DNA from 2 places in the Shewanella sp. QJM3NY_23 genome. Region 2 is predicted to be linked to the other one. Evidence: riboswitches for the same ligand, from Rfam matches in the RefSeq annotation. Region 2 holds a riboswitch; the other holds the start of a gene.

Region 1 (15,705 bases), 200 kb from region 2:
CAACTTATTCATCTGTTTGTGCATTTAGTCAATGCAGGCGGTTTTTCTCAAGTGGCTAAAGAATTAGGCATGCCAGTGTCGACCGTCAGTCGTAAACTGACCAAGCTAGAGGCCCTGCTCGATACTCAGCTCATTATGCGCAGTACGCGTAAATTACGTTTGACCGAAGAGGGTAGCGCGCTATTTGCTCGCTACCAAAACGTGGTGGCCCAGTTTGATAGCTGCGCCGAAGCGCGCCTAGATAAACCCGAGGGCACCTTACGTATCGCCGCGCCTGTGTCTATTGTGTCGATGATCTTTATCGAGACGATTAACGCGTTTTCCAAAGCCTATCCCGATATTCAACTGCACATAACCCAAGATAACGGCAGCATAGATTTGATTGATGAAGGGGTCGATGTCGCCATCGTTGGCGGCGCGCAGCCGGACTCTTCTTGGGTATCGAAATCGCTTGGGGTGCTCGATTATGGTTTGTTTGCCTCAAGCGGTTATTTGAACCAAGCCCCTAGAATCACTCATCCGGTGCAATTGCCTGTGCATCGCTTGATAAAAGTGTGGCCGCTGTTTAACTGGTCACTTAAACATATCGAGGGAGAGGATTTTTACTATGAAGGCCCGGCTAAGTTGACCCTTGGCGATCTGCATGGGGCGGTTAAGGCTGCTGTGGATGATGGCGGCATCTTGTATGGTCCATCGCTATTTGTGAAACCCGAATTAGCTAGCGGAGCGTTGCAGCGGGTGTTGCCCGACTGGCGTGGCGAGCAGCGGCGTATTTCCCTGCTGTATCATCAACGTAGTCAGCAACCATTAAAGGTCAAACTGTTTATTGAATTTATGCAAGATAAGGCCAGCAAGCTGTTTGATTAAACGGCTAGTTGATTAAATAGATAGTTGATTAAATAGATAGTTGATTAAAGTGCGAGTAAATAAAAAACTGCCACCGACAAGGCGTCGATGGCAGCTGGCTCGAAGGTCAATTGCTGACCCGATAATTGTTAATTCAAGCCCAGAGGCGCATCGCGCCGCGGTCTTAAACTAGATAGACATTCAAACTGCATGCCCCATGTGCACCCACCACTAAGGCTTGTTCAATATCGGCGGTTTTCGATGAACCCGCGATAAACACGCCAAACTCACCCGTATCTAACCCAATCTTTTTGATGGCTTGGTGCATATTGGCAACCACTTTATCGGCTTCGACCACCAAAAACAGGTTTTCGCAGATAAAGGGGGTCACGCGATGGCCTAGGTTTTGGTTATTAACCCAAATGGCGCCATTTTCGGCGACGGCCAGATCGCCCGGGATCACCGCATAATCGATATCTTTAAGTTCGTGGGCAGTATCAGGGACGGCGCGATTGCCTTTGATCCCCTCAACCGTAGAGATCACCTGTAAGCCTTGAGCTATCAGCTCATCCACTTTAGCCTGTAAGCCTTCGAGCCCTTCGCGGCGGTGTAGTGTGCCCGCTACAGTGGCAAGATTGGTTTCAAACTGGCCAATAACGTCGTCAATACGGGGGCTCACATCGATATTCGGCATCGCTTGTGGCTCAACGGCAACGGTTTTGAGCGCCTGCAGGATAGATTGTTTGCTTGACATATTACTGACCTCTATTTTTGTTAAACCAGGCTTCGAAACTGGAGTTTGGCGCGACCGGTAATTCGCGGTATTTACCCCATGCCCCTGAGAAAGGCTTTAATAGGGCGCCAGGTAAGATCCGCAGTGCGGTGCGAGCAACGCTCATCGAACAGTTGAGCATGGTTTCGCTGGCCATAAAGTTACCTACCAGTGGCATGTAGCTGCTCTTGCCGTAAGGCAGTTGCTTCGCTTGCGCTTTGAGGCGACGATGGTGGTGAATAATCTTATCCAGTGGCACTTTAGTGGGGCACACATACGTACAGCTGCCACACAAGGTACACGCCCAAGGCATAGAGTTGGTGGCGTCATGTTGTGAGCCGACGGCAATACCAATAGGGCCGGGAATGGTGTAGTTATAGCTAAAGCCACCCGAGCGACGATACACTGGACAGGTATTTAAGCAGCCACCACAACGGATACATTTTAGTGCTTCGGCTAAAATTTTATCCTGCAGCATCTTGGTGCGACCGTTGTCGACGATGATCACGTGCATCTCACCGTCAGTCTGTGGCCCACGGTAGAATGAGCTGTAGGTGGTGACCGGTTGCCCGGTTGCATTGCGTGCTAAGGTGCGTAGTAGCACGGCGGCGCTGTCGAGATCGGGAACCACCTTATCGATACCCATAGAGTGCAGCTGCAACTTCGGCAGGTTAGCGCCCATATCGGCGTTACCTTCGTTAGTGCACACCACCACAGCGCCTTTATCGGCAATGGCCATGTTCACCCCTGTCATGGCCGCATCGGCCGACAGGAATTGTTCACGCAGGTGAGCGCGAGCCGCACGGGTTAAATAGAGCGGGTCTGATGCGCCAGCATCGGTGCCGAGTTTGTCATGAAATAGATCGCCCACTTCCTCTTTCTTAAGGTGGATAGCAGGTACCACAATGTGTGACGGTGGTTGTTTGGCAAGCTGAATAATGCGCTCGCCTAAGTCGGTGTCGATCACCTCAATGCCATGGCTTTCAAGGTAGGGGTTTAAGTGACACTCTTCGGTGAGCATCGACTTTGATTTGACTAGTTTTTTGACCTGCTTTTCGGCCAAAATCTTATGCACTATCTGATTGTGTTCCACACCATCTTTAGCCCAGTGCACCTGAATGCCATTGGCTTGGCAGTTTTTTTCAAACTCTTCTAGGTATTGGCCTAAATGGGTAAGGGTGTGCAACTTAAGCTCAGACCCTAACTGACGCAGTTGTTCCCATTCGGGTAGGCTACCGGCGGCGCGATCGCGCTTTTCTCTCAGTGTCCATAACGCTTTAGAGTGCCAATCGACGCGAGGTTCATCTTGGCAAAATATTTCGGCTTTTTTCGCATGCGAGGCGGTAGTATGACTCGTAGACATAATGTACTCCTAAAGCGCGGCGTTAATAACTTGGGCGATATGTAAGGTTTCGATTGGCAGCTGTTGGCGCCTGATCATGCCATCTAGATGTAACAAGCATGAGGGATCGAATCCTACTGCGTATTTAGCCCCCGTTTCAGCGTGTGCTTGCGCCTTATCTTTGCCCATCTTGGCTGATACCGCGCCTTCATCGACGGCAAACGTACCACCAAAGCCGCAGCATTCGTCGTGACGGCCTGGGTAGACGATTTCAATATTAGGGATGTCCTTAAGTACCGCTTCCACTTTGTTCATGCGTGGCCCCATTTGCTCACTGGGGGTCGCTAAGTCGAGCATACGTATGCCGTGGCAGCTCAGTTGTAGGCTGATCTTGTGGTTAAACGGCTTGTTAAAGGCACCGATAGGCGCTACATCGTGAAGAAACTCAGTCAATTCATACAGTTTGTTGATCACCGCTTGGGCTTCTGGGCTGCTGTCAAATTCGTGGAAATTTTCTTTTGCGGCCACTAAGCAGGAAGCGGCGGGGCAGACGATGGCATCGCACTCGACGCCTTTAAAGGCGTTAAGCAGTTTGAGGGTGGTTTTTTTAGCCTCGTCAAAGCAACCCGAGTTAGTCATTGGTTGGCCGCAGCAGGTTTGCCCTTTAGGTAAGATCACCTGATGACCTAGTTTTTCCAATAGTTCAACGGTGGCGATACCAACGTGGGGCATCATTTGATTAACCAGACAGGGTATAAACAGTGCTATCTTCATGAAGCGCTCTCTTATTCAGTGACTGCATGGGAACCTATGTACTGGCAAGGAGATGCTCGAGTTGCCGTTACACAAGCAATGAATCTTTCCCATCTTGCAGGAATTGTTCGTGCCGATAATTTAAGCGTATATCCTTACAATAAGTAGTGCTAATTTAGTAAATATAAAACGGCATTTTTTCATAAATGAAACAGTCTATGTTCGACTGTTTTTATTGGTAAAATTTCTATGTGCTAGGTCAATAAATGGTGTTTTCAAACGACAATATAAAACGACTGTTTAAATTTTTTTATTTAAGCGTACAGCTGTAACTTTTTGAAAAGGCATATATTTAATCGTCGTCGTCGCTTGTAACTGTTAAATAAAGGCTTTTTTTGTTCTCAGAATGTTTGATCTCCTTCGAATTTTGTGACGTAATGCACACAAATTAAATGGTCGGATGAGTCTGAAGATGAGTATAAGAACAAAATTTAAAAAAGTACTGCCGAGTATTTCTACTACAGAACAAGAGGCGCTCGATGCGGGGGATGTGTGGCTAGAAGGGTCTATCTACCAAGGTGTGCCAGATTTCGACGCCCTGCGCGCTGTACCTGCGGTCAGCCTGTCTGCCGATGAGCAAGCGTTTCTCGATGGCCCTGTGCAGCAGTTGATCGAAATGGTCGATGATTTCGCGCTGCAAAATAGCACTCACCTGCCAGATAATATTCTTAACTTTTTAAAAGAGAATAAGTTTTTCTCTCTAATCATTCCTAAGGCCTATGGCGGGCTGGAATTTAGTCCTTATGCTAATTCGACCATTGTGGCCACCATTGCCGCTAAAAGCTCTGCGGTTGCGGTTACCGTGATGGTGCCTAACTCATTAGGCCCTGGCGAATTATTAATGCATTACGGCACCGATGCGCAGCGCGATTACTGGTTGCCACGCCTTGCTAATGGTCAAGAGATCCCCTGTTTTGCCTTAACGAGCCCTGAAGCGGGATCGGATGCGGGCGGGATCCCGGACGTCGGTACTGTCACTATGGGCGAGTACCAAGGCGAGCAAGTCTTAGGCTTGTCGGTTACTTGGGATAAACGCTACATCACGCTGGCCCCTATCGCCTCGGTATTAGGCTTGGCGTTTAAGGTGCATGATCCCCAAGGGTTACTCGGCGGTAAAGAGATGCTCGGGATCACTTGTGCGCTTATTCCTAAGTCGCATCCGGGCGTGCAGCTGGGTAATCGTCATGATCCTATGGGATGCCGTTTTTATAACGGCACGACTCGCGGCGAGAACGTATTTATTCCGATGGAATTTATCATCGGTGGCCAACAAAATATCGGCCGTGGTTGGCAGATGCTAGTGGCGTGTTTGGGCGCTGGGCGTGGTATTTCATTACCCGCACTTGGGGTGTCAGTCAGTCAGGCGGCATTTAAGTCGTCGGCTGAATACGCCGCGGTGCGTGAGCAGTTTGGTCTATCCATTGGTCAGTTTGAGGGGATTCAAGAGAAGCTGGCCGATATCGCGGGTAAAACCTATCTGCAAGAGGCGATGCGTGTATTGACCACCGAAGGCCTAGGCCTTGGGCTAAAACCATCGGTTGTTACCGCTATAGCCAAATACCATATGACCGAGATCGGCCGTGATGTATTGAACTCGGCGATGGATATTCAGGCGGGTAAAGCGATTCAGCGTGGCCCACAAAATACCTTAGCGTCAGGTTATGTGGCGCAGCCTATCGCGATTACGGTTGAAGGTGCCAATATTCTTACTCGTAACTTGATGATTTTTGGTCAAGGTGTGATGCGCTGTCATCCCCATTTGCAAAGCATGGTGGAGTCGATTCATAGCGATGCCGCCGATGCCGATAAGACATTTAATCGTATCTTTAGGCAAACGGTGGGTTATAGCGTTAACAATAGCTTGCGCGCCTTCCGCCTTGGTTTGCTGCCTTTTACAGCTAATGCGACATCCGGTTTGGGTGAGGTGATTGAATATGAAAAGTCGGTTCATAAGCTTGCCTCTAAGCTGGCGGTGTATGCCGATTTCTCGTTACTGGTATTGGGTGGCAAGCTCAAGCAGGCTGAGATGTTGTCTGCCCGTTTGGGCGATGTCATGAGCTACCTGTATGCGGCAATGGCTGCTATCCGTTATTACGAGCAGAAGGTGTCTGCCGCGAGCCGCGCTGAGGCCGCGCCGTATTTCCATTACGCGACCCGCTGGGCCTTGTGCAATGCAGAAAAAGCCTTGCTGGATTTCCTCGATAACTTCCCATCGGCGCCGACGCGTCAATTGATGAAACTCATCACAGTGACATACTCACCTAAGATGAGGAAAATCAACGATGATCTCGTGCGCGAGTTGGCTCATCAGGCGCAGTTAAATACTGGCTTTAAGCGTCAATTAACCCATCTAGTTAAACCTGTAGCGGGCGATGGTAACTACATTAACGAGCAGGCTTATTTAGCCAAGATTGCTTGTTTGCCGCTACTGGCTAAGGTGAAAAAGGGCTTGAAACAACGCACCTTTAAAAGCGGCGTGAAGTTTGCCTTAACCTTAGATGCCGCGCTTGATGCCGGTGTTATCACCCCGGGTGAACATAAGCAGCTGCAAGATTATAACCTCAAGCGTGAGCGCGCGATCCGTGTCGATGAGTTTGATTTCAACATGAACCTAGTCGATGACAGAGTCGAGTTGAAATTGGCAAATTAATGGCTTGTTATAACCTGTCATGCCATTAATACCAAGCCGCCACTAGGGCGGCTTTTTACTGGGCGCTATCGCTGTTACAATTTAATTTTTATGTGAAGGATATTCAGTGTTAAGCCGTAAAGCCTATCGAAGGCGAGGGCCCGATTACCGCGGTGGTGAGCAGGTCAGCTTTAATGACATTAAAGAGGTCTTTGGCCTTAATCATATTCGCCTTGGCAGTTGGGTTGAGACCGACGAAAAGCATAAGGCGGCCAATTTGATCTTTGATGCCTTTGCCGATCTGGCCTTTATGCTCAAGCTGCCGCCTTGCGCAATGGGGCTGCGCCAAAGCCTTAACTTAGCCTTTGGCACTGGTGGTCAAATGGGCGTTCAAGCCCATTATATGCCAGCTCACCGAGAGTTAGCGCTGGCAAAAAATGCTGGCGCGGGGGCGCTTGCCCATGAGTTTTGGCATGCCTTTGACCATTATATTGCGCCGAAAGCCTATCAGGTGCGCACCGCTGGTATCGCCTTTGCCAGTAGTTGTTGGTTAGCCGATGTCGAGCCGATTAACCACCCGCTAAATCAGCGCTTAGCCCATGTATTTCAAACCTGTTTATTAAGTCCCGATGGCCAAGACAGCCACGACTTTGTGACCCGTGCCGTTGCCTTAGATAAACAGTATCAGCGCTACTATTTTGCTAAGCCAACCGAGTTGATGGCACGGGCCTTTGAAGCCTGTATTGAGAGCCATCCAGAGGTCGACAACCCCTACTTAGTCGATGAAACCTTAAATTCAGATCTCGCGAACAGCGGAGGCTATCCTGATCTGGTGCACCGCGAGCAGATTTTTCAGCAATTGCTTAACTATTTTGAACCTCTAGGCGAAGCATTAGCGCGCCAATAAGGCCGTTCATTACTCGACCCAATGTAAGACATCACGAATGATAGACCAGCGCGGTTTATCTTCTATGGCGCCTTGGCCTAGCATCCAATAGTTATACAGCCGCTGCTGGTGGCCATCGACTTTGCGTAGCTTCTGCCAGTTATTGACGTAATTGAGTAGCGATTGATTGTCTTGGGCGACCGCATAAGCCACCGGATATTGCACCTTACTTTCGAGCAAGGCAATGCCGTAACCGGGGAAGAATAAGGTTCAAGCTGAACCGGCTTCGGCGCTGATCACTACCGCATCATATTTATCGGACTTCTGCCTAAAAAAGGTTTTATAACCGTCAATTTTAACAAAGGTGAGGTTGGGGTAGTTGGCCTTGGCTTCTTCGATAATGTCACTGTGCTCTACATAGGCGATGGTGGTATTTTGCAGCGTTAAAATCGATTGTTTGCGTTTAAAACTGTTGACCTTATGGTCTTTGGTGGCGATAGCTAAATTTAATTTGAGCACAGGGTCAACATAGCTCAGCTGATCCATTTGGTTGATATCCATGGCTAAGCCTGACATGGCAATATCGAAAAAGCCCGCCTTGAGTGACTCGGCCAAGTGATCTTTATGAAAAGGAATAAACTCCACTTTTACCCCTAAGTCTTCGGCGAGTTTACTGGCCATTGCGCTGTCAAATCCCACTAATTGGGCGGCATTATTATAGTAGCTAAAAGGCACATTGCTGGGGATGTAACCCACCTTTAATACTCCGCGTTGGCGGATGGTTTGCACATTGGCGATTGGGGCGCTTGGCGTTTTGCCTAGGACAGGAAACTGTTTTTTAACGATAGTCGGCACTTTATCGGCCACCTGCATATTGGCAATTACGCCGCTGGTGACATCAGGGCTGTGGATCAACATGCCCATACCCACTCGGCTCACCCCTAAGGTCAAGGCGACTCCTACGACGACGCCAATACTTAATTTCAGCAGTTGTGGTGGGCGCAGTCTTAAACGCCGCTCAAACAGGGATACCGTGAGTAGTGTTAAGGCAAATAGGTACATAACGGCGGCTATAGAGTTAAATTTTCCGGTAATAAAGCCTGACATCACAAACAGTTGAAACAGATCTTGCGGCAGATGCAGTAAGTCCAACATAAAAGGAATAGCGACATAGACGCTACCAAACAAAGAGAGCAGACCGCTAATCGACAGTGACGGAAGTTCGCTAATGTCCACCGGAGTGCCGTTAAACCAGCCGGCAAACAGCACAAACAAAATGACTGTCAGTTTACCGATATTGGGAAAGGTAAAGGCGATGGGCACCAAAATTTCAATTAGGGTTTCGGCGTCATCGCTGAGACTTTCATGTTCGCGCATGATCTGCTTACATTCGTCGACAATCACAGGGATCACGATAAAAATATTGCCGGTCGCGAATGCGGTGACCACGCTCGATTTTGCGATGCGCAGTGCTTGGGTATAGGTCACTGGGGTGAGTGAGGCGATGATCCACGGCAACAGCCAGAAAGTGAGCAGTAAACAAAGCACAAAATAACTGATGAGATACACCTGCATACTGGCAAATTCATCGACTCCCATAGTGCCCGCCGCCGAGGCCGACATGGCAAAAATGCCTATCGGCAAGACCCGTACCAGCGCCTGAGTGATCTTAGAGAATATCTCGCTACAGGTATGCATAAAGGTGATGATAAGCTGTTTGTTTTCGCCCTCCATGCCAATGAGCGCCAGCCCCATGGCGATACTGAATACCACCATAGCAGGCACATAGCCCGCCGCCATCGACTCAAACGGGTTGGCCGGAATATACAGCTTAAAGTAATCGATAGGAGTCGTGGGCTCGACAATGCTGGTGCTGAAAAAAGAGGCCGTTTCAACAAAAGGAAATGACAGCGGCATGAGGGCCACCAGCACTAAGCCCATAAGCCACAGCAGTAACATGATGACGCCGGCACGGCTAAAAATTAAACTGGCGGTGGTGCGCTTAAGTTTGCCGATACCGCCAATGAGAGAAACCAAAATAAAGGGCAGCACCGTCATCTGCATTAACAGAATGACGCTGGTGCCAATATTACTGAGCCAGCCGACGGACTCGCCAAAAAACAAGCCCACGCCAAAGCCTATAAACATGGCCACTATCATCTGGGTGGAGCTTTGCATCGCGCGCAGTTTTGTTAGCACAGGTTGATTCCATTTGAGTAGTCGATAACGCCCGGTTAGATGACGACAATGACTGGTGGGTAAATAATCGCTTACTGGTTGTTTATTATAGGGTCTGTAGCAAGGGAGGATAAAGGGTTAACAGTGATTATTGTCAGTATGGTGATTTATTTGTGTTAAAAATTATCATTACTAACATCGTTGGCGAAACGACTTACTGTCGTATGCAGATGTGAGCGGTGATTTGTATGACACTGACTTAACATGCTTTGTTAGACTTTTATCCGTTTAGACGTCTATAATGCCCGCGGTCTTGACGGCGATGCCACTTTGTATGGAATAACAGTTGTGCATTGCCGTTATAGGTAACCAAATTCGAGTCAATCTTTTGTGGTGCCCAGTTGCGTCAGTCGCAATGGGATAATCGGGAAGCCTGTGAAAATCTGGCACTGCCCCCGCAACGGTGAAAGGTGAAAGCTGGGTGCGCTTGCTATAACTAAGCGTTAAAAAAACTCAGTCTTGTCGTATCAACCGCAGTTTGGGTTTATACCTATCCTCAGTCCGGAGACCGGCCCTTAAGGTGATTTTGAGATTTCGGCGGGCAGATCTCGAAATGCGACCTCATATCGCCTATTCGGCGGCGTGAAGTCGTGACCTCTTGCCCCGTTTCCCTTTTAGGAGTTAAAGGTAAATGGGTACACAACCTACAGCTATCGCCCTGTTAATTGGCGGTTTATTTAGTTTTTCTGCGTTTTCAGTGACGGCGCAAAATGCCACCTCTGCGCAAATCAATATCGACGACACCATTACCGTTATTGGTCGCAATGTCAGTACCCCTCTCAATATTGCCGCTAACGTCAATGTGATTGATGCCGCCGCGATTGAGATGAGTGGCGCAACGAGTTTAACCGAAGTGTTACGCGGTCAAAGCGGTATACAGATTTCCGATTCAAACACCGGAGCCGTATTTGCACTGCGGGGCTTTAGTGCTAGCCAAGCGGCGAGTAATACCTTGATTTTGATTGATGGACGTCGACTAAACAATATTGATATTGCCGCCCCAAGCATTAGCGCCATTGCCCTTAATCAAGTTGAGCGTATCGAGATCATGTCTGGGAGTGCGGGGGTGCTATATGGCGATCAGGCGGTGGGTGGTGTGATTAACATCATCACCAAAGCGCCACAGGGCAGTGGTGGCAGCGTGCAGCTTTCAGGGGGCAGTTTTGATACCTATGAAGGTAACGTTGATGTGTCAGGGGCGATAAACGCTAATTGGCGTTTTTATGGTGCGGCCAGTTATAACCAAGGGGATAACTATCGCGACCATAACGCGAATGAAACCTCATCGTTATTAGGGCGCTTGCAGTATCAAGACGATGCGCAGCACTTTTTTGCCGAAAGCAGTTACTATGACAACCGTCGAGAATTGGCAGGCGCATTAACCCTCGAGCAGATTGAACAAGATCCACGCCAATCAGATGCCAGCGCACCAGGTGCCTATGACAGTTATCTGCATGAGATGACCACGGCGCTGCGTTCGGGCTACCAGCGTCAACTCAATCAGCAATGGGAGCTTGGGGCGGATATCAATTATGCCGACACCTTAATCACAGGGCTCAATAACTGGGGCAGTAACCGCCGCGATACCCGCTCATTACTAGAGTTTAACCCTAAGGCGACTGCTAACTTTACTACTGAAAACGGCCCGTTAACCCTAGTGACCGGGCTCGATTTAAGCCGCGGTGAGTCAGTGTTTAGCAGTGGCCGTGAAAACGTGCAAAAGCAGGCCAGTGCCTATGTGCAAGCCACAGTGCCTCTGACTCAAAGTGTGAGTTACATTGTGGGTGGTCGTTATGCTGAGGTGACCGACGATCTGCGTGACCCCAGCGCCTATGCTAACGGCATTGAGCTGGATCAGGATGCCCACGCATTTGAACTTGGGATTAACTATCGCCCCACGGACGCTCAGCGTTTTTACCTGCGCGCCGACGACAATTTCCGCTTTGCCAAGGTTGATGAGCAAGCCTATACCCCGGCCAATGTGAAGGGGCTTAAGCCGCAAACTGGCCGTTCTTATGAAGCGGGGTGGGACTGGACGCTAGCGCAGCAAACACTGCGAGTGAGTGCCTATCGCCTCGATCTAGAAAATGAAATTGTATTCGACCCTAGCGCCGACACCCCAACTGGCGGCAGTTTCCCTGGTGCTAACGTGAACGCCGATGCATCACGTCGTTATGGCGTCAGTTTAGATTGGGATTGGCAAGTTATGCAGCAGGTGCTGCTGGGGCTTGAATATAACTACATTGATGCCGAATTTACCGATGGCGTTAATGATGGTAAGTCACTCTCTTGGGTGGCGAAGCATTCGGGTCGTGGCTATATCAGTTACGATATCAGTGAACATGTGCAACTGTTTGTTGAAGGTCTGTATACGGGGGAGCGCTTTATCGAGGGCGACAACGCCAATGTTGATCCTAAGCTAGCGGATTACCTGCTCACCAATGTCGCGCTTAACTATACTGGCGGCTCGTGGTTAGCCAGCTTGCGAGTCGATAATCTGCTTGATGAAGAGTATGTTAGCGCAGGTTATTACAGTGCATGGGGCAACGGTTATTATTCGGGGACTGGCCGCGCGCTGCGTTTAACCGCGAGCTACCGCTTTTAAGCGGTAATGCGTGCACGCCAAGTGACTTAAAGTAAGATAAAGCCAATCAGGTTTGCTGATTGGCTTTTTTATGGCCGCAATTTTATCGTAAGTGTATGCTAGCGCTAGCATTACTCGTGAGGTTCAGGCTTAACAGCTCCTTAAATTGATTAAGCCAGACTTAATCATTACAGTTTAGTCTTGTGAGTGGCAAAGCGATAAACAAGGAGTTAAAAGATGAAATTAAAATGGCTACTCTTGGGTATCGCCATCGTGTTGCTGGCCTGGCTACTGCCTCAAAAGGGCGAGACGTTAGCAACATTACCGCAGCATGGGCGTATTTTGGCCTTTGGCGACAGCCTCACCCAAGGCGTAGGCGCCAGTGCCGGAGCCGATTATCCCAGTGTTCTGGCTAACTTAACCGGCCTTGAGGTGGTCAATGCTGGCATTTCTGGCGAAACCAGCGGCGAAGGGGCGCAGCGATTTGCACAGGTGTTAGATGCCACCCAACCTCATTTAGTGTTATTGCTGGAAGGCGGCAACGATTTTTTACGTAATATGAGTGAGCAGCAAGTTGAGCGAAATTTAGCGCAAATGATTGAGCAAGCCCAGCAGCGTGATATTGCCATTGTTTTAATTGCTGTGCCTCAAAAAGGGATTTGGCTGACACCTGCTAGTCTCTACAAGCGTTTAAGTGAGCAATATGGCTTACTCCTTATTGAAGACAAACTGGCAGAATTACTTAAATCGAGCGAGCTAAAATCTGATGCGATTCATCTCAATAATGCCGGTTATCGTCAGTTGGCTGAGCATCTGCATCAACGTTTACAGCAGGCGGGAGCTATTTGAGCGGGCGATGTTGAGATTGTAAGTAGTCAATTTTGCTTATTGCTTATTGCTTATTGCTTATTGCTTATTACTCATTATGATTTCATCTCAAACTTATCATGAGTTTTACTCATAAAAGCTATTTACCGCTATTATAGGGAGTCTCTTACACGTCAATACCCTGCAATTAGCGGGATAAAAAGCCATTTTAAATGCCTTTATTACCTCGAACTGAGGTTATTTTGTGTTCCAAATTGTAACGCTTGTTAGTGGCTTGTAACTTCGTAGCGCTATTACGCGCTGCATAATAGGATTTTATGGCTGACATGCTCTGCTTTATCGATTTATTTGCGTTAAAGTAGTGTTTTGTGGCAAATCGACTTGACCGCAGCGGGCGTTTTATGGGTAAATTCGATGGTAACAATTGGCGATTTGCCACAACGATTAATCAGGTTAATAACTTCTCATGACAGATCTTGAGCATCAAGTATTCACTCAAGTACGTGCGATTATCGGCAATGAAGAGCAGGTCATTGGTCGCCGTGGTATTCTTATCCCGTTAAAAAAAGCCATTATTGCCGACGGCGATATTCGTAATGTCATTGATATTGTCTCCTCCGATCCTGCATTAGCAGCTCACATGCTGTACCGTAGCAATGCGGCCGCCGCCCCCTGTGCTGCCGCCGTTAAAAACCGTTCCCTCAAAGATGCCTTGGTTCGTTTAGGCCAAATTAACATTTATCGTTACGCATTTACTTTCTATCTCAAAGAGCGACTCGATGAGTTGCCTCAGCTGTATAAAAAGTTGGTGACGGGTTACTGGACACTCACCGAAAGCATTGCAGCAGAATCGGTCGACAGTTTACACCAAATGGAAGGGGTGAATATTGACCCTGATGAAGTGCAAACCTTGGCGCTGTTTAGCGTGTTTGGCGAAATTGTCGCCTTAACCGCCTTTGCGTATTTAAACGCTGAATCGGAACAGTCTCTACCCCTGTCTATCATTAAATCGATTATTGATAATCATAAACAGACCCTCACCCTCGATGCTTTTGAGTCACTCGATTTAGATGAGGAATTACGTCAAGAGTTTATGATCGCGCACAACTTACGTCAGACACGTAACAGTGACTCACCCGGCCTGATTTTACGCCGAGTATTAGCGATGCGTAATCAGTTGCTCAAGCCACTTTAATCATTATCGATTGTTAATAATAAACTCTAAAAACCTGTTTTTTTTAGTAAAAAATAGGTTTTTAGTGTCTAAATGTGCATCATCGTATCAGCTAAGCCATTATTGCATCTTCTTGTTTTACCATCCCTTCGCTAGCCACTAACTGCAACCAGTGTTGCGCCACTCGAGTTTTGCTACTACTGCGGCGATAGGCCCCAAATAGCGGGCGCTTTAAGCCGTCGCGGCCTAATGGTAGCGCGCTAAGTGACAAGCCGTGGGCTTGGTTAATCGACCATGTGGGGAGGGCGGAGACGCCATCTTTACAGGCGATGCGTTGCAGTAGCATGGAGGTGAGATCGCATCGAATTTGTTTAGCGATAGGTACGCCCGCAGGCTCCATAAAGTGGCGGTAAATGTCTAAACGTTCGGGCGGCACAGGGTAGGTGAGCAAGGTTTGCTGAGCTAAATGAGCTGGGCTGACAAAGGGCTGCGTTGCTAGGGGATGATCGGCGGCACAAATAAGTTTTACTTCAAAATCAAATAAGTGCTGATAGGTAATATCATGATCTGGAATAGGATCTGACGTTAGTACCACATCTAATTCCCCCTGCTTGAGTGCCGTTAGCGAATCAAATAGGTGCCGGCTCGATAGCTCTAAATTACTGTGGGGAAAGCTGGCATTAAACTCAGTGATAACCGGCATTAACCAGCGAAAACAGCTGTGACATTCAATCCCCACAAACAGATCGGTATTGTCACTATTGAGACCATTTTTAAGATCAAGTTCGGTCTCTGTCACCTTAGGCAATATCTCTTCGGCTAGGTGCAGTAGCCGCGCTCCCTCCTGAGTAAACGACAGCGGCTTGCTCTTACGGATAAAGATGGCTGAGTTAATCCGAGTTTCCAGCTCTTTGATTTGATGGGATAAAGCCGATTGGGTGACAAAGCGTTTTTCTGCAGCCCCAGCAAGACTGCCACTTTCCTTGAGTGCAACTAATGTTCGTAAATGCCTAAGCTCTATCATTTTTACCTCAGATGAATCTTGCTCATGTTGGGGTTGAAATCAATTCCATTGCGAACCAACAGATTAACACAATAAACTTCTAGACGTCCAGACGCCTGTTTTGCTTGTGGCGTATTTATTGTTAATCAAGCTTGAGTTGTGATGTCGGTGTAGGGGTCATCACTCGTTGGCTTATCTCATTTAGAAGGGTATCAGTATGCAAACTATCAATATCGCGTCATTAGGTTTTCCTAGAATTGGGCGTCAGCGTGAACTTAAGTTTGCGTTAGAGCAATATTGGCGCCAAGAGATCACGCCAGCGGCGCTGCATGAGGTGGCCAGCACTTTACGGCAAACTCATTGGCAGTGGCAGGCCGATGCGGGAGTGAGTTTGCTGCCAGTAGGTGACTTTGCCTACTACGATCAGGTGCTTACCTTAAGCGCCACCATTAATGCTATTCCAGCTCGCCATCGTGATGGCGACAAGGTGGATTTAGATACCCTATTTAGAGTGGCACGAGGGCGCGCCCCAACAGGTACAGCCAGCAGCGCCTCGCAAATGAAAAAGTATTTTAATAGTAATTATCACT
Region 2 (15,705 bases):
GCTGTGGCTGGCGCGTATTACGCAAGATCCGTTAACGATTGAGCAGAGCGTGATACTGACGAATAGTGTTAATCCCCTTTATATTGCCCGCAATCATCAAGTTGAACAGGCCATAGAAGCGGCGCAGCGTCACGGCGATTATCAACCTTTTGAGCGTCTAGTTAAGGTATTAGCCACGCCCTATACCCCGCAAGAGGGCGCCGAGGATTATGCCAAGCCTGCTCCCGCAAGCTTTGGTTCCTTTGTCAGTTATTGCGGCACCTAAAAGGGGTGTCTCAGGCGCCTTGCCGAGCGCGATTGGGGGACTGATTACCCCCGTTGAATGGTGATATCTGAGATATAGCCATGTTCGCTGGCGGTAAGCGCCTGTTTTAACATCCCCGCCGCTTCCTTGGCCGACATAAAACTAGACGTATCTAGTGTTTTACCGCTGCTCGGCCAAAAGTCGGTGTCCATGCCACCAGGATACACCGCGATAAGTTTCATCGGACTGTTTTTAAGCTCTAAACGTATCGATTCAATAAAGCCACGCACTGCCCACTTAGCAGCGCAATAAGTGGATTCGCCAGCTTTAGCGGCAAGGGCAGCGGTTGACATCACTATTACCACGTTGATTTTCTGATCTTTATAGCGTTTAACTAGCTCACGTACTAACAGTATGGTGGAGGTGACATTGTTCTCCAGTAATGTATTTATCTCTGTAGCTTGTTGAGTTTCGATGGCACCAAAATAGCCGCTGCCTGCGCAGTGGATCACAGTGTTTGGCGTGCAGGCAGAGAGCTTATCAAATAGCATGGCGACACTGGCTTCATTGGCCAAGTCGGCTGCGATAGGGTGGATATTGGTATGTTGTTCGCTTACGGCGTGTAGGCGCTCTGTCGAGCGACCACTAATGGTGACAGTGTGTCCCTCTTCGGCATATTGCGTTGCTAATGCAGCGCCCAAGCCACTACTGGCACCGGTTATTAAAATCATCAGTCTACTCCACTCTTTATAAAACACTAGGTTAAAAGTATTGGCCTAAAAGTACAGGGTTAGGGCTCGAGGAATCGGATTACGGCATTATCTCGACCATTATGCACATTATTGAGCGTTGAGGGTACAGATTAAGTGAGTCAAAAAAGAGAGTAAGACAGGTTTGCTAGGCTGCATGTTTTATCAGGTATAACGAAGGAATAAGATACGAGGGTAGCTAAGATGCTAGCCTAATAGACAAGAGTTTGCCAAACTGTTTAATACTGGTGTTTTTTATGTATTACAAAAACCAAAACAGCCAGTCAACATAACTTTTTTGTCAAAATAAACAGTGACTTGCGTCTCATGTTTAGCATCCAGATACACGATAGACTTAATCGGAAATTACCGTTTAACTTGCGGTAATGCTTACCCTATTATGACGGCCATTTAGCCATACAAAAGGTAGGTGTATTTTCATGATTAAGTTAACCCCTGTTGCCATAATACTTGCTTCTATATTATCCATGTCAGCCGCTTCGGCCAGTGAACCTATTGAGCCGATAAAACCTGCGGTGATCACTAACCCGGACAAAGTTGAACTCGGCAAGATGTTGTTTTTTGAGCCTAGACTCTCTATGTCGGGTTTTATCTCTTGCAACTCATGCCATAACCTCTCGACGGGTGGCGTCGATGCTCTGCCGACCTCGATAGGTCACCATTGGCAAGAGGGGCCAATTAATTCGCCGACAGTGCTTAATGCTGACTATATGCTGGCGCAGTTTTGGGATGGCCGCGCGGCCGACCTAAAAGCTCAAGCGGCAGGCCCTATTGCTAACCCTAAAGAGATGGCTTACAGCCACGAACTGGCGATAGATACCATCGCCTCTATGCCGGCTTATGTGGCGCGTTTTAATCATGTTTATGCCTCAGATGAGGTGAATATCGATCGCATTACCGATGCCATAGCCGCGTTTGAAAAAACCTTGGTGACACCCAACAGCCCGTTTGATCTGTATTTGACTGGCAATGCCGATGCCATAGATGCCGAGGCGAAAGCTGGCTATCAGCTGTTTAAAGATAAAGGCTGTGTTAGCTGTCATAACGGCCCGGCCGTTGGCGGCACCATGTACATGAAGATGGGGTTGGTGAAGCCATTTCATACCGACAATCCAGCACAGGGTCGCAAAGCGGTAACAGGTAATGAAGCCGACAAGTATGTCTTTAAGGTGCCAACGTTGCGTAATATCGAACTGACCTATCCCTACTTCCACGATGGCAGTGTGTGGACGCTTGAAGAAGCGGTCGACACCATGGCTGATATCCAGTTGGGACAAAAGTTAAGTGAAGATGAAATTAACCAGATGGTCGCGTTTTTAAAGACATTAACTGGCGAGCAGCCACAAATTGTCCTGCCGATATTGCCGCCATCTAATGCTAATACACCGCGCCCAGCTCCATTTTAAAACCATGTTTTATATATAGTACCGCAAGAGTAAGACAGTTGAAACAAGCCTGATAAATACATTGAGCAGGCTTGTTTTTTGTATTGAACTCCCACTATAACTTATAGGTTTTATTGTTTTTTCTATTTGTTATCTTTGGGGTTGATATTTTAATTTGTTTGTTTTAAAAGGTTTTTATTTTTTCATTGCTTTGATTTTATTATTATTGAACTCTACGTTAACTTTTGTTTAGTAATTTGATTTATTGAGTTTTATAGGCTAGTGTTAATTACTCATTCAATGAGTTTTAAAGGAGACGCAATGTATTTAAATGCTCCCTTCTCTATCCCATCTGCAAGGTTATTTTCGAATATCCTTTTATCTGTAAAAGTTAGCAATTTCTGATATCTCTGTTAATTTCAAATCAAAAGTATCATCGAGTTTATAAACGTAATATGAAGCAATTTATTCTGCTTCTTATCGTTATTTATAATTATTTTTATCGTGAAGGAGAACGCTATGAGTATGAAACAAGCATATGAAAAGAAATTACGGGCTCAATTGAACGAATGGAGCGCAGAGATAGATAAGCTCAAAGCCAAAGCAGACAAGGCTGAAGCCGAGGCTCAAGTTGAGTATTATGAAAAAATTGAAGAGCTACGGACAATGCAAAGGGATGTCGCTAATAAATTAATCGAACTCGAAGAGTCTAGTGATGATGCTTGGGAGGATATTAAGGCGGGTATCAATAGTGCGTGGGATTCACTCGATGGAGCACTGAAGTCAGCGGCGCAGAGATTCAAATAAGCGCAGGTGTTCGTTTTATCTGCACTTCGACTGGTAATCCTCCCATTTTTAACTGCAATTAAAAATAGAAGTTAGGCAGCCATCGAGGCCGTTCAAAATTCTGTGTCAGGCTAAGTTTAAATCTCTAGCACGCTGTCTAAACGTCCTTCAAAATAAATCGCTAATTGAGATAAACAAAGGCTCCAATTGTGAATGGGCATTGTCCATTTATTCGATGCGTTCAATATGCCAGTATAAAGTAGCTTCAACAAGCTATTTTCATTAGGAAAAGCGCCTTTAGTTTTGGTTAATTTCCTAAATTGACGATGAACTGCTTCCACCGCATTGGTGGTGTAAATCACTTTTCTGATGTGCTCTGGATACTTAAAGTAGTGCGATAAATTTTGCCACTTTCGGCGCCATGATTTGATAACTAATGGGTAAGCATCCCCCCATTTAACCTCCAGCTCATCTAACGCTAACTCCGCCGCTTCCTTGCTCACAGCGCGATAAACACACTTTAAATCGGCCATGAACGCTTTCTGATTTTTCGAGGCGACATACTTCATTGAGTTGCGTATTTGATGAATAACGCACAGCTGCGTCTCTGTGTTGGGGAAGATACTGGCGATGGCTTCAGGAAACCCTGTCAGACCATCAACACAGGCGATAAGGATATCTTTTACACCGCGATTATTAAGATCGGTCAGCACAGATAACCAGTAATTAGCCCCTTCATTTTCAGATAAATGCAGGCCGAGTATTTCTTTTTTACCTTGCATATTAAGGGCTAGTAGGGTGTACACCGCCTTGCTGATATAACGCCCGTCCTCTTTGACTTTGTAATGTATCGCATCGAGCCAGACAATCGGATAATGGCTGTCTAGTGGGCGCTGTTGCCAAGCCTTAAGTTCAGGAATGAGTTTGTCTGTGATAGCGTTAATGGTCGCGTTAGAGACATTAATGCCGTACATTTCTTCGACGTGCTGATTGATGTCACGGTAGCTCATCCCCATGCTGAACATCGACAGCACTTTGCGATCGATTTCATCGGTGAGCGTGGTTTGATTCTTTTTAATCAACTGAGGCTCAAAAGAGCCATTTCTATCGCGAGGTGTGTCTAACTCAAAGCTGCCAGAGGGATGCTTAATCGTTTTAGCCATCTTACCATTCTTGCGATTAGGCTGTTCATCCTGGGCCAAATGCTGCTCAAGTTCGGCTTGCAAGGCAGCTTCGGTAAGTTGTTTAATCAATGGGCCAAGAATACTGTCTTTGCCTGTGAGGCTTTTACCGGCTTGAAGATCTTTAAGGGCTTGTTCAAAGTTAAAAGGTTGAGTCATGTGTCATTCCTGTTTTTGTACAGTTTACTGAAATGACACAGAATTATGAACACTACCCAGCCATCAGTGGTGGCCTGCCGTTATTAGCTTTATGTGGTCTTTCATGATTGTAAAACCATAACCACTTAGTTGCATAGTCCTGCACCTCTTTAATTGATTCGAACAGGTACTTGCTGAGCCAACTGTACCGAATTGTTTTGTTATGTCGTTCGATATAAGCGTTTTGTTGTGGATTACCTGGTTGAATATATTCAATTCGAATATTCTGGCATTTAGCCCACGTTGTAAACTCAGTACTGATAAACTCAGGGCCGTTGTCACAGCGAATAACTGTTGGCTTAGCTCGATACTCAAATACCTGCTCTAGCGCTCTAATAACCCTTACAGCAGGAAGTGAAAATCCTGGTTCAATCACTAAAGCTTCACGCCGATAATCATCTATGACATTAAATAATCGGTAATTTCGACCATCTGATAACTGGTCATGCATAAAGTCGACAGACCATACTTGGTTAGGTTTTATCGGCTCTTTTAGTGGTTCCGGTGCATTTCGTTTGAGTCGACGTCTTGGACGAATACGCAGGTTCAGCGCTAGCTCACAGTAAATTCGGTACACTCGCTTATGATTCCATGGCTTGCCTTTTACATTACGTAAATAATCGAAGCACAGACCGAAGCCCCAATCACTTTCATCTTCGGTCAGCTTAATTAGCCAATTTGAAATCTGTGTATTTTCCGCCGATAATTTTGCTTGATAACGAAAGCATGTCTCACTGATAAAGAAAGCCGAGCAGGCCTTACTAATACTGATGTTGTGGTTAGCCACCGCAAACTGAGCGAGTTCTCTTCGCTCACAGGGCTTTACCACTTTTTTGCCATAGCTTCCTGAATGATTTCAGCTTTAAGACGCTCTTCTGCGTACATTTTTTTAAGTCGCCTATTTTCATCTTCTAGCTCTTTCATCCGAGCCATGAGTGATGCATCCATTCCCCCATATTTAGCACGCCATTTATAAAACGTTGCACTGCTCATACCGTGCTCTCGGCAAAGCTCAGGTGCGGGCGTACCAGCTTCAGCTTGCTTCAAAATCGTCATAATTTGACTATCCGTGTACCGCGACTTTTTCATATAGAACCTCCTGCGTTTAACTTACGAGAAAACTCTACTTTTAACAGCTGTTATTTTTCGGGGGGATTACCGTATTAGCCGCCGTAATGGGGATTTTACCGTTGAGTTATGTGCCAATGAGTTATGCACAGACCGATAATGACAAGGCGAGTGAAAAAACTTCGATTGAAGATATTAAGAAAGAAACCCAAGAGATGCTCAAAACGATTGGTGCATACAGTGCCGATAAGCGAGATAAAGCGGTGGAAGAAGTCAAAGCGAGCCTTGATAAGTTAGATAAGCGCATCGATGCGTTAGAGGCGAAGACAGATAAAAATTGGGATGAAATGAGTGCAACCGCGCGCCAAGATGCCCGCGAAAAGCTCAAAGCACTTCGTAAGCAACAGAATAAAGTTGCCCAGTGGTATGGCAGCATGAAATCCAGCTCAGCCGATGCATGGGATGAAATGAAACAGGGGTTCTCTGATGCCTATAAAGATTTGGAGAAGTCTTGGGAAGAAGCCGAAAAAGAGTTTGAGTCTAAAGAATAACTTGGCTTAAATAAGGTTACTTTACCCACCCCACAATTTGTTCGTGGGGTGGGTTTCTCACCCATCTAGATGATGGACTTGCGTCTGAGGCTCTAGTGGGCTTCCGATCCATAACAGATGCGACTTACCTCGGCCGTAAGGCCGTATGGGTTAGTGAGGCGAAGCCTCAGTACTAATGTTCAAACGAAGTTTGGGTAATCAAAGGAGTCAAGGTGATGACTCCACATCACTCCCCGTTAAACATCATAATCCAATACTGGTGCTAGCCAGCGTTCGGTTTCCTCGATACTCATTCCCTTACGTGCGGCGTAATCTTCCACCTGATCGCGGCCAATATTGGTCACGCCAAAGTAGCGTGATTGTGGGTGAGCAAAATACCAACCAGATACCGCGGCGGTGGGGAACATGGCGTAGCTTTCGGTGATATTAAGTCCAATGGTTTCATTTGGCTTAAGTAAGTCCCATAACAAGCCCTTTTCGGTGTGATCTGGGCAGGCGGGGTAACCCGGTGCTGGGCGAATACCTTTGTATTTTTCGCGAATGAGTGCCGTGTTATCGAGATCTTCATCGGCGGCGTAGCCCCAAAACTCTTTACGTACTCGCTCATGCATGCGCTCGGCGAAGGCTTCGGCCAGACGGTCGGCTAAACATTTGAGCATGATGGCGTTGTAGTCATCGTGGTTGGCTTCGAAACGGGCAATATGCTCGTCGATACCATGACCTGCGGTGACGGCAAAACCGCCCATGTAGTCGGCCACGCCTGAGTCTTTAGGGGCGACAAAATCAGCCAAACAAAAGTTATCGTTGCCTACGCGCTCTATCTGCATCCGCAGGTGGTGGGTCGTCATCTCCACTGTTGTGCGGGTTTCGTCGGTGTAGAGCTCAATGTCGTCATGGTTAACGGTATTGGCAGGGAACAGGCCGATAACGGCTTTGGCGGTAAGCCATTTTTCGTCGATGATCTGCTTAAGCATGGCTTTGCCATCGGCGAATAGCTTACGGGCTTCTTCACCGACCACCTTGTCGTCCAAGATTTTCGGGAAATGGCCATGCAGTTCCCAGCTACGGAAAAACGGGGTCCAGTCGATACGCTCGACTAAGTCTTCCAATGGGTAGTCATCGAACACCTGACGCCCTAGTTGATTAGGGACAAATGGGGTGTAATTGGCCCAATCGTGCTGGCAGCGGTTGTCGCGCGCGGCGGCAATGGGGATGATCTGTTTGCGTTTTTCTTGTGAGTTACGCTTGTCGCGCATCATCTGATATTCATCATAGGTGGCATCGATAGTGGCTTGACGCGTCTCATTGCTGATAAGTTTCGATACCATAGGCACGGCGCGTGATGCGTCGGCAATATAGATGGCGCCCGTTGGGGCGTGGGGCGCGATTTTAACCGCGGTATGAATTTTCGAGCAGGTCGCGCCGCCAATGATCGACGGGATAGTAAGCCCCGCCTTATGGAAGGCTTTAACGTTGTGCACCATCTCATCGAGACTCGGGGTGATTAAGCCTGACATGCCGATGATATCGACATTTTCCGCCTTGGCGACCTCGATGATCTTCTCAACGGGGACCATCACCCCAAGATCGATCACCTCATAGCCATTACAGGCCAGCACCACGCCGACGATGTTCTTACCGATATCGTGCACGTCACCTTTAACAGTGACCATCAAGATTTTACCGTTAGACTGACCTTCGACTTTTTCCAGTTCGATATAGGGGTTTAAGTAGGCGACCGCTTTTTTCATTACTCGCGCCGATTTGACCACTTGGGGCAAAAACATCTTGCCCGAACCAAAGAGATCGCCGACCACGTTCATGCCATCCATGAGCGGCCCTTCAATCACATCCAGTGGCCGAGTCGCCTGCTGTCTTGCTTCTTCGGTGTCTTCATCGATAAAGTCGGTAATGCCTTTCACTAGGGCATGGGCAAGACGTTTGCTCACCTCCCAGCTGCGCCACTCTAAATCTTCTTTCTTAGCCACTTGGCTGCCATCACCGCGAAACTTCTCGGCGACCTCAAGTAGTTGCTCGGTGTTATTTGAATCTGCCACTGGGCAGGGCAGGTTTTGCACTACCGCTTCAACGCGCGCTTTTAACTCGCTGTCGATATCGTCATAAATCGCCAGCTGACCCGCGTTGACGATACCCATGTCCATCCCCGCTTGAATCGCATGATAGAGGAACACGGCATGAATCGCCTCACGCACCGGGTTGTTACCACGGAATGAGAACGACACGTTCGATACCCCGCCCGAGATCATCGCGTGGGGTAGGGTGCGTTTGATCTCACGCGTGGCTTCAATAAAGTCGACAGCGTAGTTGTCATGCTCGTCAATACCGGTAGCAATGGCAAAGATGTTGGGGTCGAAAATAATATCTTCTGGCGGGAAGCCCACCTTATCGACTAACACCCGATAGGCGCGGGTACAGATCTCGATCTTACGTGCCTTGGTGTCTGCCTGACCTTGCTCATCGAACGCCATGATGATGGCCGCGGCGCCATAACGTTTAACCAATTTGGCGTGGTGAATAAATTGCGCTTCGCCCTCTTTCAACGAGATGGAGTTGACTATGCCTTTGCCTTGAATGCACTTAAGGCCTGCCTCTATCACCTCCCATTTAGAGGAGTCGATCATAATCGGCACCCGGCTGATATCGGGCTCAGAGGCGATAAGGTTAAGGAATTTCTGCATCACCTCGACGCCGTCGAGCATGCCTTCATCCATGTTGATGTCGATGATCTGGGCGCCGTTTTCTACCTGCTCACGTGCGACGCTGAGGGCGGTTTCATATTCGCCATTTTTGATCAGCCGTAAAAAGGCAGCCGAGCCGGTGACATTGGTGCGCTCGCCCACGTTCACAAACAGCGAGTTGGCATCTATGGTCAGTGGCTCAAGCCCCGACAAGCGGCAAGCCACTGGGATGTCGGGCAGCGCTCGCGGCGCATGGGATATAACCGCCTCGCGAATGGCGCTAATATGGGCCGGTGTACTACCACAGCAGCCGCCAATAATGTTTAAAAAGCCCTCTTGGGCCCACTCACCAATAACGCTTGCCATCTCTTCGGGGCTTTCATCATAGCCACCAAACTCATTAGGCAGCCCCGCATTGGGGTGCGCCGACACATAACATTCGGCAATTTTTGACAACTCTTGCACGTAGGGGCGTAGCTCTTGCGGGCCAAGGGCGCAGTTAAGGCCAATCGACAGTGGCTTAACGTGGCGCAGCGAGTTGTAAAAAGCTTCGGTGGTTTGCCCTGTGAGGGTGCGGCCCGAGGCATCGGTGATGGTGCCTGAGATCATGATGGGCACGCGCAGCTCAAGCTGTTCAAATACCGTTTCTATAGCAAACAACGCGGCTTTGGCGTTGAGGGTATCGAAGATGGTTTCCACCATGATGATATCGGCGCCGCCTTTAAGCAGCGCCTCAATCGACTCAATATAGGCATCGACCAGCTCATCGAAGCTGACATTACGGTAACCGGGATCGTTAACATCTGGGCTAATCGAGCAGGTGCGGTTGGTGGGGCCAAGTACCCCGGCAACATAACACGCGCGCCCCGTTTCTGCGCTGACTTCATCGGCCGCGGCGCGGGCAAGGCGTGCACCTTCAAGGTTAATTTCAACAGACACCTCCTGCATCTCGTAGTCGGCCATGGCGATACGAGTGGCGTTAAAGGTATTGGTCTCGATGATATCGGCGCCAGCGAGCAGGTACTGTTTATGGATATCTTTGATAATGGCTGGCTGAGTCAGTACCAGCAGATCGTTATTACCTTTGACATCGCAGGGCCAGTCTTTAAAACGCTCGCCGCGAAAGGCGGCTTCCTCAAGCTTATGATCTTGGATCATGGTGCCCATGGCACCGTCGAGGATTAAAATACGTGATTCGAGCTGCTCGGTGATCTGCGCTGTTATCTGTCTTATTGGGGTAACAGGGGGTCGGGTCGCCATAAAATTCTACCTATATCCTACTCGATGCATGTTCACTACTGCCGATGCAGTGCGACGAGGGTGTGATCACCCTGCTATTATTTTTAGATGTATAAACGTATAGACGTCTATAGCAATTGCTATAGTAAGCGACTTATTAGGCTTAGGGCAAGTCAAAAGAGTATCAGTTTTCCCCCTCGTTAGCCCAGTGGCTTATAGGCTGTCGCTTAGCCTGTGGGTGATGTTTGTTTTGGCGCAATTGCAGCCGCGGGGCAGTGTGACCCATATTGCATTGGCGCGCCGTCTCGGCGTATGCTGCCACGGCATGACAAATATCAAGGTAAGCCAATGACACAAACGATTTTTTATTTAATGCGCCATGGTCAGTGCGAGGGCGGTAATGTGCTGCGAGGCCGAAGCGACCTGCCTTTGAGTGAGCTGGGATTTGCCCAGATGCAACTGGCCAGTGCGACTAAATTACCCGAGACGATAGATGCGCTGGTGAGCTCCCCCTTAAGCCGCTGCCAAGTGTTTGCCGAGTATTATGCCAATAAACAGCAGTTACCTTACTCAGTTGAAGCGGGTTTGATGGAGATTGATTTTGGCCGCTGGGACGGTGAGGCGCTTGATACCTTGTTTGCTGAGCATAGCGAGGCGCTTAACGCCTACTGGCAAGATCCTTGGCGGGCGCCATTGCCAGGCAGTGAGCCGCTAGATGTCTTTGAGCAGCGGGTCGAGACCTGTATCGAGCAAGTGTTACATAGACACAGTGGCAAAACCCTGCTGCTTGTCACCCATGGTGGGGTTATCCGCCATTTGATGGGGCTGGCGCTGGGGATCCGCGGCGAAGTGGGCTTCTATACCCAGTTAAGTCTCGATTATGCCAGTGTGGTTAAGTTAAGCCACTTGGTCGATAACGATGGTAAAGGCTATTGGCGCTTACATTTGGGTTAATGCCTAAGCTCAGTGCGCGTTAGTTATCAGCGTTTGTCGTCAACCAGCGCGGCAAATACAAAAGGTGGTTTGCCTCTTAGGGGAAATACCGCATAATAGCCAACAATTTTAGGTGTCTAGCATACAGATGACGCCGAGCGTAAGGTGTTGAGCAGCGACTCACTTAACGTGGGTCGAGTAACTCAAACTTAATAGGGAATTGGGGAGTGACCTAAGGTCATCAGCCCAAACTGTGCCCGCAACTGTGAGTGTGTTGAGTAAGGCAATTGGCCTTGTCTGCAACCACAAGTCAGGATACCTGCCTTACGCTATAGCCTAATGACTCAAGCGGGTGACTTGAGGGAGCTAAAGATGAACAACCGACTTGGGGCGTTAGCCCCGCTTGGCAGCGGCAGGTCGACACCTGCGCGGTCGCAACACACTTTACCCTATTACTTTGCGGCTTGGATGATGAGCCTGTGACGTCAATCCCTATGGCGTTATCTGCCCAACACCTTAGTTGGCACGCGGGCGAGCGCGCCATTTTGGCTGATGTCAGTGTCGAACTGCCCCAAGGCCAAATGCTGGGGATCATCGGCCCTAATGGCGCCGGTAAATCCACCTTACTGCGCTGTCTATATCGTTATTTGACCCCAAGCCAAGGGGATATCACCTTATTTGGCCGAGCGGTGGGCGACTTTTCGGCGCGATCCTTTGCCCAGCAAGTGGCGGTGGTGCTGCAAGACACGCCGCACCATTTTGACATGACCACGGCGCAGCTGGTGGCGCTAGGGTTGACGCCCCATAAGGGGGCGTTTTCGCTCACCAGCGACCAAGACAAGCACGATGTGCGCCGCGCCTTAGCCACAGTAGGTTTAACCGCGTTGGCCGACCAAGGGTATGAGCAACTTTCTGGCGGCGAGAAACAACGGGCGTTAATCGCCCGCGCCATAGTGCAAAAGCCCAAGCTGTTGATCCTCGATGAGCCCACTAATCATTTAGATATCCGTTATCAAATACAGATCTTAGAGCTACTGCGTAGCTTAGAGATGACGGTGGTTATCTCGATCCATGACCTTAATTTAGCCAGCGCCCTGTGTGACCAATTGCTGCTGCTCGACCAAGGCCACGCAGTTGCCCAAGGCCGCCCCAATGAGGTGTTGACCGAGCAGCGTATTGCAGAGGTCTTTGAGGTGTGCTGCCAAGTGAGCCCGCACCCACAACACGGTAATCCGCAAATTAATTACTTTTATGGCTACCATAATGTCACCCAAGGGGAGACGCCATGATGCGCTCGTCCGGATTATCGGCCAGCGAGCGCCTTTGGCGCGGCCTGCTATTGGTCACAGGGTTTGGGGTATTAAGCCTAATGACGCCGCTGTTAGCCGCCAGTTTTGGTGCGGCGCATATCGACTTTAACCAAGTGGTCGATGTGGTGCTGGCCACCCTTGGCGGTGAGCGTCCAAGCAGCGTCACCGCCCGCATTGTGATGGAGCTGCGGATGCCGCGCATCGTGCTGGCGTTTATCGCCGGTTTTGGTTTAGCCATCGCCGGCGCCGTGCTGCAAACTGTGACCCGCAATCCACTGGCCGACCCTTATCTTTTTGGCATCTCTTCTGGCGCCTCCTTTGGTGCCGTAGTGGTGCTTACCCTGTTTGGCGGTGCGGGCGCGCTATCGAACGCCTTATCCATATCATGGCTTGGCAGCGTCAGCCTGCCGATGGGCGCCTTTATTGGCGCCAGTCTCGCAGTGCTGATGGTATTGGCCTTGTGCGGCCGCGCCATGAGCACTCAAATCGAGCGCATGCTGCTTTCTGGGGTGGCGATCTCCTTTATGTTTGGTGCGCTTACCAGTTTATTACTCTATTTTTCGGGCCCTCAGGCGGCCGCCTCTGTGCTGTTTTGGAGCTTGGGCAGTTTTGCCAAGGCCAGTTGGTCTGGCTTGGGGCTGCCCTTGTTGGTGGTGGCAGGCGCAACTGTGATCATATTGCTGTTTAAACGCCAGATAGTTGCCATGAAAGCCGGTGATGAAACCGCCCACACTTTAGGGATCGATGTGCAGCGCCTGCGCCTAGCCATGTTGCTTTTGTGCTCGTTAATCACAGCCGTGCTGGTGGCTAACTGTGGCGGAATCGGCTTTGTGGGTTTGATGATCCCGCATATGGTGCGCCTGTTGCTGCCTGGTCGCTTCGCCTTGTTGACCACAGGGTTGGTGGGCGGGCTGTTTATGATCTGGGTCGATGTATTAGCCCGTTGCTTGCTGAGTTACCAAGAGCTACCTATCGGCATTATTACCGCGGTGATCGGCAGTGTGTTTTTCTTGTTTATTTTAGGCAGCAAGCGCCGCGGCTAAAGACGAGGCCAGCTGCAGACCCGTTAAGGATATAACCCATGTTTAGCGTAACGCCGGTGAACCACCAATTTGATGGCGAGATTCAGCAAAAAATCGATTGTAAAACCAAGCCATTAGGCGCATTGGGCCGACTCGAACCCTTGGCGCTGCAAGTGGCGCAGGTGCTGGGGGCAACGTGCCCGACTATTAAGCAGCCTAAGCTGCTGGTGTTTGCCGGCGATCACGGTATTGCCAGCGCGGGCGTGTCGATTGCCCCTAGCGAAGTGACCACCCAGATGGTGCTTAATTTTCTGCATGGCGGCGCGGCCATCAATGTGTTTTGTGCCCAAGCAGGCTTTGCGATGGAGGTGATCGATTGTGGTATAGCCCATCCAGTTACAGGCCATGAGGCACTTATCGATCAGCGCCTTGGCGCCGGCACGCGCGCGTTTCATCTCGAGGCGGCCATGTCAGCTTCCTGTGTTGAGCAAGGCTTTGCTATGGCGAAGGCGCGGGTGGCCTTGCATCATGACAATGGTACAAATCTCATTGCTTTTGGCGAGATGGGCATTGGCAATACCTCCTCGGCGGCGGCGATTATGGCGGCGCTCTTACCTGTGGATGTCGCCGCTTGTGTTGGGCGCGGCACTGGTATCGACAGCGAAACCTTGCAGCGTAAACAGGCCTTAATCACTCAAGCCATACAGCTGCATCAAGGGCAATTAAACACACCACAGCAGATATTGGCGGCGCTGGGCGGCTTTGAAATTGTGCAGATGACCGGTGCCATGTTGGCGGCGGCCGAGCTGAAAATGCTGATCTTGGTCGATGGCTTTATTGCCACCACAGCCGCATTACTGGCGGTGACCATCGCCCCTGCGGCGCGTGATTACATGATTTTTGCCCATCAATCAGATGAGGCTGGACATCAGTTGATGCTGCAACATCTGCAAGCTAAGCCGCTATTACAGTTAGAGATGCGTTTAGGTGAAGGCACTGGGGCGGCGCTGGCCTTACCATTAGTGCGCGCTGCTGCGGCGTTTTATAACGAGATGGCGAGCCTGCAAGATGTTGGCATCGCGATTTAATCCATTTAACCAGCGATTTAGAACATTGCACTAACAGGGCAAGCGGACGGGAGTGAAGCTGATGCTGCATAAAGAGTTAAGCCTATTTTTGATTGCCATGGGCTTTTTTACCCGCATTCCTATGCCTCGCTGGGTCGAGGTTAACGGCCAGCGGCTCAATCAGGCGAGCCGTTACTTTGGCTTGGTGGGCGTGCTGGTAGGGGCGATAAGCGCGCTGGTTTATACGCTGGCCAGCATGGTGCTGCCCAGCAGCGTTGCCATCATCTTGGCGATGGTAACCAGTGTGCTGGTGACTGGCGGCTTTCATGAAGATGGCCTCGCCGATACCGCCGACGGTTTTGGCGGTGGCTGGACGCTGGCAGATAAGCTCAACATCATGAAAGACTCGCGGGTCGGCACCTATGGCGTGTTGGCCTTAGTGTTTGCGCTGTTGTTTAAGTTTGTGCTGCTCAGCGAAATCGCTCTGTATCAGGCCGATTTAGTGGCGGCGGCGCTGATAGTGGCCCATTGCCTTAGCCGAGTCGTGGCGGCGTCGCTGATTTTTTCTGAGCCTTATGTGCGTGAAGATGCCAGCAGTAAGAGTAAGCCGCTGGCACAATCGCAAACCGTCAATGAGTTGCTGATATTACTGGCCAGCGGAGTGATCACCTTATGGGTGGCGGGCATCGCCAATGCGCTGAGTTTGTGCGCCTTGCTGTTGCTGGTGCGTTATCTGCTTATCCGCGGTTTTAGGCGTCAAATTGGTGGCTACACGGGCGATACCTTAGGCGCGGCGCAGCAGGTGGCAGAGCTTACCTGTTACCTGTTTATCTTGGCCATCACCCTATGATCCATTTGGTATTAGGTGGTGCGCGCAGTGGTAAATCCAGCCATGGTGTGGCGTTGGTATCGCACTATGTTGCCCGCGGCGCCGAGGCGTTATTTATCGCCACTGCCCAGGCCTTTGACGATGAGATGACGGCGCGGATTGCACGTCATCAAGCCGAGCGTGCGGGCGATGAGATTGCGTGGCGCATGCTTGAGTGTCCACTGGATTTAAGTGAATGTTTGGCTCAGCAGGCTCACGCTAAGCAGGTGATCTTAGTCGATTGTCTTACTTTGTGGCTGACCAATCAGTTGCTCAGCGACGAGCACGACTGGCCGCAGGTGAAGGCGCAGTTGCTGGCAACCCTTACGGCGCTCCCGGGCGATGTTATTTTAATCTCCAATGAGGTGGGCAGCGGCATAGTCC

What was found. Region 2 has a riboswitch for cobalamin ahead of AC0VXX_RS14320 (ABC transporter ATP-binding protein). Riboswitches for the same ligand answer to the same signal wherever they lie in the genome.
Region 1: linked by a shared signal. The riboswitch ahead of AC0VXX_RS13410 (TonB-dependent receptor) and the one ahead of AC0VXX_RS14320 (ABC transporter ATP-binding protein) in region 2 are both predicted to bind cobalamin.

The regions. Positions count from the first base shown of each region.
Region 1 covers NZ_CM149657.1:3,016,507-3,032,211, reverse strand. Annotated here, with positions in the region: gene AC0VXX_RS13450 (LysR substrate-binding domain-containing protein) at 1-867, shown strand, start outside; gene AC0VXX_RS13445 (LutC/YkgG family protein) at 1,031-1,600, opposite strand; gene AC0VXX_RS13440 (lactate utilization protein B) at 1,602-2,981, opposite strand; gene AC0VXX_RS13435 ((Fe-S)-binding protein) at 2,991-3,734, opposite strand; gene AC0VXX_RS13430 (acyl-CoA dehydrogenase) at 4,186-6,423, shown strand; gene AC0VXX_RS13425 (CLCA_X family protein) at 6,530-7,309, shown strand; gene AC0VXX_RS13420 (hypothetical protein) at 7,319-7,528, opposite strand; gene AC0VXX_RS13415 (cation:dicarboxylate symporter family transporter) at 7,559-9,487, opposite strand; cobalamin riboswitch at 9,841-10,057, shown strand; gene AC0VXX_RS13410 (TonB-dependent receptor) at 10,158-12,131, shown strand; gene AC0VXX_RS13405 (GDSL-type esterase/lipase family protein) at 12,348-12,959, shown strand; gene AC0VXX_RS13400 (HDOD domain-containing protein) at 13,405-14,133, shown strand; gene AC0VXX_RS13395 (LysR substrate-binding domain-containing protein) at 14,225-15,136, opposite strand; gene metE (5-methyltetrahydropteroyltriglutamate--homocysteine S-methyltransferase) at 15,342-15,705, shown strand, end outside.
Region 2 covers NZ_CM149657.1:3,220,144-3,235,848, reverse strand. Annotated here, with positions in the region: gene AC0VXX_RS14365 (protein adenylyltransferase SelO) at 1-265, shown strand, start outside; gene AC0VXX_RS14360 (SDR family NAD(P)-dependent oxidoreductase) at 310-975, opposite strand; gene AC0VXX_RS14355 (cytochrome-c peroxidase) at 1,434-2,420, shown strand; gene AC0VXX_RS14350 (sll1863 family stress response protein) at 2,919-3,206, shown strand; gene AC0VXX_RS14345 (IS256 family transposase) at 3,323-4,525, opposite strand; one part of gene AC0VXX_RS14340 (IS3 family transposase) at 4,578-5,401, opposite strand; one part of gene AC0VXX_RS14340 (IS3 family transposase) at 5,401-5,653, opposite strand; gene AC0VXX_RS14335 (sll1863 family stress response protein) at 5,770-6,183, shown strand; gene metH (methionine synthase) at 6,420-10,142, opposite strand; gene AC0VXX_RS14325 (histidine phosphatase family protein) at 10,470-11,075, shown strand; cobalamin riboswitch at 11,225-11,395, shown strand; gene AC0VXX_RS14320 (ABC transporter ATP-binding protein) at 11,549-12,343, shown strand; gene AC0VXX_RS14315 (FecCD family ABC transporter permease) at 12,343-13,407, shown strand; gene cobT (nicotinate-nucleotide--dimethylbenzimidazole phosphoribosyltransferase) at 13,446-14,474, shown strand; gene AC0VXX_RS14305 (adenosylcobinamide-GDP ribazoletransferase) at 14,536-15,303, shown strand; gene cobU (bifunctional adenosylcobinamide kinase/adenosylcobinamide-phosphate guanylyltransferase) at 15,300-15,705, shown strand, end outside.